Linked DNA regions of Cohaesibacter sp. ES.047. The protein of the gene in region 1 interacts with the protein of each later gene in a pairwise test. Links are inferred from orthologs where the notes say so. Each region holds a gene or a part of one and is shown on either strand. Other genes may lie near its edges.

The links. Proteins that work in one complex are often made in the same cells at the same time.
Region 2: the proteins of ftsH (region 1) and hflC interact in binary tests that used the Escherichia coli proteins (3 or more experiments, as listed by UniProt). The link is inferred for Cohaesibacter sp. ES.047 from one-to-one orthologs.

The regions. Positions count from the first base shown.
Region 1 is NZ_LT907844.1:1,325,946-1,328,828, forward strand. The notes cover bases 8-2,879. They hold ftsH (ATP-dependent zinc metalloprotease FtsH), read left to right. Parts: upstream 8-419; coding sequence 420-2,339; downstream 2,340-2,879. Other genes in these bases: tilS (tRNA lysidine(34) synthetase TilS), read left to right, coding at 8-236; glmM (phosphoglucosamine mutase), read left to right, coding at 2,688-2,879. Also shown: more of tilS, read left to right, coding at 1-7; more of glmM, read left to right, coding at 2,880-2,883. UniProt on the Escherichia coli protein: Acts as a processive, ATP-dependent zinc metallopeptidase for both cytoplasmic and membrane proteins. Plays a role in the quality control of integral membrane proteins.
Region 2 is NZ_LT907844.1:4,992,402-4,995,382, reverse strand. The notes cover bases 9-2,978. They hold hflC (protease modulator HflC), read left to right. Parts: upstream 9-979; coding sequence 980-1,978; downstream 1,979-2,978. Other genes in these bases: CPH65_RS23160 (Do family serine endopeptidase), read left to right, coding at 2,405-2,978; CPH65_RS23165 (DUF2065 domain-containing protein), read left to right, coding at 2,054-2,239; hflK (FtsH protease activity modulator HflK), read left to right, coding at 9-977. In the rest of the region: more of hflK, read left to right, coding at 1-8; more of CPH65_RS23160, read left to right, coding at 2,979-2,981.

The DNA of each region.
Region 1 (2,883 bases):
GCGATGCGTATATCAGAATGCTAGGGGCCGATGGCCGGAGTCTTCTGTTGCAGGATGGTCTCATTTTTTCTGCTGATCGTGCAGAAGGGGAGGCGCCACCGCTTGCGCTGATCGAAGCCCTGCCCGCGATCTGGTGGAGTGGAGCACCTCGTTTCGTGGTCGATTGGCCAGAAGTGGGCCGAATGAACAGAGTAGGGGTTGATTTTAAGGAAAAAAACACGAAATTCATGGACTAGAAGACCATAAATTAAACCATGGGTCTAAATTTGGGTAAGAAAGCGCATTCCTTGCCTTGGCAACGCCGACTTGACTCCCTAAATTCAGAAGAACTCGAAAATTTGCCGATTTATGTCATCGCGCTGGGAGGAATTTCCAAAGCATGATAATCGGTGTCCCCCGCGGGAACCAAGGGATTACATATGAACGCCAATTTCCGTAGCCTGGCTTTGTGGGTCATCATTGGCCTGTTGCTGGTCGCCCTCTTTCAGCTCTTTCAGAGCCCAACCCAGCAATCGAATTCTCAGGAAGTTCCGTTCTCGCAGTTCGTGAACGATGTTGAGCAGGGACGTGTGAAAGAAGTGACCATTACCGGTCAGCAAGTGACCGGGCAGATGTCCGACAACAGCAGCTTCCAGACCTACCTGCCGCAGAACGACACCACGCTCATTCCGACCTTAAGGAAAAACGGGGTAGCGATCACCGCCAAGCCGCCGACAGAGAGCTTCTCTTTGCTCAATGCGCTGATTTCCTGGTTCCCGATGATCCTCATTCTGGCTGTCTGGATCTTTTTCATGCGCCAGATGCAGGGCGGTGGTAAAGCCATGGGCTTTGGCAAGTCCAAGGCCAAGTTGCTGACCGAAGCACAGGGGCGCATCGTCTTTGACGACGTGGCTGGTGTGGATGAAGCCAAGGAAGATCTGCAGGAAATTGTTGAATTCTTGCGCGATCCGCAAAAATTCCAACGCCTTGGTGGACGCATTCCGCGCGGGGTGCTGCTCGTCGGCCCTCCGGGTACCGGTAAAACCCTTTTGGGTAAAGCGGTCGCTGGGGAGGCCAATGTGCCCTTCTTCTCGATTTCCGGTTCGGACTTCGTTGAAATGTTCGTTGGTGTCGGCGCGTCCCGTGTGCGCGATATGTTCGAGCAGGCCAAGAAGAACGCGCCTTGCATCATCTTCATCGATGAGATTGATGCGGTGGGTCGTCATCGTGGTGCCGGTCTTGGTGGCGGCAATGACGAACGCGAACAGACGCTCAACCAGTTGCTCGTTGAAATGGATGGTTTCGAGGCCAATGAGGGCGTGATCCTTGTTGCCGCGACCAACCGTCCTGACGTGCTCGACCCTGCCTTGATGCGTCCGGGCCGTTTTGACCGCCAGATCGTGGTGCCCAATCCCGATATCACCGGTCGCGAAAAAATCCTCAAGGTCCATATGCGCAATGTGCCGTTGGCTCCGGATGTGGATCTCAAGACCCTTGCTCGCGGAACGCCCGGCTTCTCAGGTGCTGACCTGATGAACCTTGTCAACGAGGCTGCCCTGTTGGCTGCGCGTCGTGACCGCCGTCTGGTTTCCATGTCCGAATTCGAGGATGCCAAGGACAAGGTCATGATGGGTGCGGAACGCCGTACGCTGGTGATGAGCGAGGAAGAGAAGAAACTCACTGCTTATCACGAAGCCGGCCATGCGCTCGTTGCACTGCATATGCCTGCCTCTGATCCGATCCACAAGGCGACGATCATTCCGCGCGGTCGCGCGCTTGGTATGGTGATGCGGTTGCCAGAAAAAGATCAGGTCTCCCTCACGCGTGCAAAATGTTATGCCGACCTCGCTGTTGCCATGGGCGGGCGTGTCGCCGAGGAAATGATCTTCGGTTACGAAAAGGTCACCTCGGGTGCGTCTGGTGATATTCAGATGGCAACGCGCCTGTCACATGCCATGGCCACCCAGTATGGCATGTCCGATGAGCTGGGTCCTTTGCTCTATTCGGAAAATGAAGAAGAGGTCTTCCTTGGTCATTCCGTGGCGCGCCAGCAGAATGTTTCGGATGAAACCCAGAAACTCGTCGACAGCGAAGTGAAGCGATTTGTCGAAGAAGGTTATCAGAAGGCCAAGCAGATTTTGGGTGATAAGAAGGATGAACTGATCTCCATTGCTGAAGGGTTGCTTGAATATGAAACCCTGAGCGGACAGGAAATCCGGGATCTGCTCGATGGCAAGCCTCCCGTGCGTGACGATGACGATGGTCCGATCACGACCAAGGGCTCTGCTGTTCCCTCCACCGGCGCCGTCAAGAAGGGTGGTGAACCCGATGGCGGCATGGAGCCGCAGCCACAAGGCTGATGGCCGTGTATCGTTCCAAGATTTTGAAAAGCGCCCCAACCGGGGCGCTTTTTGTTTGTTTGGCTTTTGTTGGTGAGATTCCCTTGCAATGCAGCGGTGTTTGAGCAAGAAGGCCTTGTAACAAGCGGCAACAATGTTTGACCGCCCGTGCGGAGAAAGTTGGCCCAAATCCGAGCAAATCAATATAGAGAGATAACGAAGCGTATTTACTTCGATTTAGAAGCTTTGTTCTAAAACGGGGTAAGACGGAATCGATTGCGGGCCGGTAAATCGGGAGCATCGAAGCGGATAAACTGTTCGCTGCGTTGGGTGCTCCGGGCGTGGCCCTTGAAAGGTTGAATGGGATTGATGGGAAAGTATTTCGGAACAGACGGGATTAGAGGGCACGCGAACCGGTTCCCGATGACTGCGGAAATCGCGATGAAAGTGGGTATGGCGACGGGCAAGATCTTCCGGCGCGGCGACTTTCGGCATCGTGTGGTGATCGGCAAGGATACGCGTCTGTCCGGTTACATGCTTGAACCGGCTCTGACTGCCGGGTTCA
Region 2 (2,981 bases), 3.7 Mb from region 1 along the record:
AAGTCTTCCCTGGTGGGGGCGGTTCGGGCGGTGGATCGCTCGGTGTCAAGGGTGTCGGCCTTCTTGCCGGTGCGGCTCTTGTCATCTGGATGGCCACTGGCTTTTACACCATTAAAGAAGGTGAACTGGGGGTCGAGTTGATCCTTGGCGAGCCGATGGCTGTGTCCACCTCCGGTCTGAACTACAACCTGCCTTATCCGATTGGACGCACTGAGACGGTCAACGTCGACCAGATCCGTGACGTCACCATCGGGGTGCGGGAATTCAATACCCAGCGCGGTTCGGTTCGGTCGCAGGATGTCCCGGAAGAAAGTTTGATGCTGACCGGTGATGAAAACATCATTGATGTCGACTTCAAGGTTCAATGGAACATCAAGGATCCTGAACAATATCTGTTCAATGTCGACAGTCCTGAAATTGCCGTCAAGCAGGTCGCTGAATCCGCCATGCGCGAAGTGGTTGGTCGCAACACCATGGACGAAATCCAGACCGGTGACCGTGTTGCGCGCCAGGTTGCCGCACGTGATCTGACGCAGCATATGCTCGACAAATACAAGGCCGGTATCCGGATCATTCAGGTCCAGCTGCAGGGTGTTGAACCGCCAGTGCAGGTGATTGATGCCTTCCGCGATGTGCAGGCCGCCAAGGCGGACAACGTTCGCATGCAGAACGAAGCTCAAGCCTATGCCAACAAGGTCGTGCCTGAAGCCGAAGGTCAGGCTGCCCAGATTCTGGAAGCTGCCAATGCTTATCGCGAGCAGACCGTTGCAGAAGCCCGTGGTCAGGCCGATCGCTTCAGCAAGGTTCTGAGCGAATATGAAAAGGCGCCTGAAATTACCCGCAAGCGCCTCTATCTCGAAACCATGGAAAAGGTTATGGGCCAGTCCGAAAAAATTATTATGGACAGCAATGGAGAGGGCAGCGGTGTTGTTCCTTATCTGCCGCTCAATGAACTGACCAAGAAAGCGGGGAACTGATCATGTCTGCAAAAGGAATTTTCGCACTGGTCGCCGCAGCCTTCGTCGCGGTTCTGCTTTATGGATCGATTTATGTGGTCTATCCGAGTGAGCAGGCTATCGTCACCCAGTTTGGCCGAATTGAACGGGCAACGCGTGATGCCGGGTTCTATTTCAAGGTTCCCTTCATCCAGAGCGTTGAATATCTCGACAAGCGTGCGCGCTATCTCGAGCAGTCCGAACGTGAGGTCATTGCATCGGACAAGAAACGCCTGATCATTGACTCCTTCGTGCGCTACCGGATCGTTGATCCGCTCGTTTTCAAACGTCAGGCCAAATTCCTGTCGAACTTCGAGAACCAGTTGAACGGCTTCATGGGATCGTCTCTTCGTGACGTGGTGGCCGATTTCGGTTTCCGCGAGATCGTGCGAGACAAGCGTGATGAGCTGGTTGAACTGATCCGCAAGAGTGTGAATGAAAAGACCATGCGGCTTGGTGTCGAAGTCGTTGACTATCGCATTCGTCGCGCCGATCTGCCGGAAGAAAACTCCGCTGCTGTCTATCGCCAGATGCAGACGGAACGTCAGCAGGAAGCCAACGGTATTCGCGCCGACGGTGAGAAGCTGGCCCAGCAGATCCGCTCGGTTGCTGATCGTAATGCGACCGTGATCGTCGCAAACGCTCGCCGTGATTCAGAAATCACGCGTGGTGAGGGGGATGCCCAGCGGAACAACATTTTCGCGCAAGCCTACGGCAAAAACCCGTCCTTCTTCGAGTTCTACCGCTCGATGCAGGCCTACGAGCGCAGTCTGGCCAACGGGGATACCCGTCTGGTACTGAGCCCGACGGGCGAGTTCTTCGGCTACTTCTCCGGTGCAGACGATCCGAACCCGGGAGCGGTACCTGCTGCCACGGGTCCGATTTCCGATCCGTCGGTTGAAGATGCTTCGGCACCAGCGAGAGTGGAAATTCCGGAAACAGTGGCTCCGGCCAATCCGGATGAGCCTGTTGCGGCTGAATAAATAGACAATCCCCGAGCCAAAACCGGCTCGGGGATTTTCGCATTCGCGTCTCTTTTCCAAGATCCTGAGGATTTCATGTCGGATTTCATCGCTGCATTCGGGCTGGTGCTGGTCATTGAAGGGCTGCTTTACGCCGTAGCTCCCGACAGCATGAAGCACATGATGCAACAGGTGATGGAGATGCCGGGCAATGCCTTGCGGATTGGTGGAGTGGTTGCGATGATTGCCGGGGTTTTTGTTGTCTGGCTGGCGCGCGGCTGACACCAAACCTCATGACAGATCCAGAAACTGCCATGCTTCTTTGTCACACAATGCAAAGAGGCTTTTTTTATGCTTAAAGGGCGCGATAAGATGCGCCCAAGAGTCGGAGTGGATGTGTGCCCGATGATGGCATGCTGAATTGTGGAAGGAACGCCCGCCATGTTGATGCGATCCAAAGTGATATGTTTTGCATTTGCCTTTTTGATGGGCGGCTTTCTTGCCGTTTCTGGCGGTCCTGCTGCCGCGCACGAGACCGAGCATGGCCCCAGAAGCGTTGCCGATCTGGCCGAGCGCTTGATGCCAGCGGTGGTGAATATCTCAACCCGCTCGCTCGTCGAGGCCAAAGGGCGCATTCCCATCCCGAAAGTGCCTGAGGGTTCGCCCTTTGAGGAGTTTTTCGAGGATTTCTTCGACAAGAACCAACCTTCAGGCGAGCGACAGAGGGCCGTTCAGTCGCTGGGGTCCGGCTTCGTCGTGGATGCTTCCGGCCTGATCGTGACCAACAACCATGTGATTTCCGGGGCTGACCGCATCACCGCCACCTTTGCCGATGGCATGGAGCTTGATGCCGAGGTTGTCGGACGCGACACCAAAACCGATCTGGCTTTGCTCAAGGTCGAGGCTGCCGAACCGCTCACCACGGTGGATTTTGCCACGGAAAAAGAGGTGCGGGTTGGGGATTGGGTGATGGCGATTGGCAATCCGTTCGGTCTTGGCGGGTCGGTTTCCATCGGAATCGTCT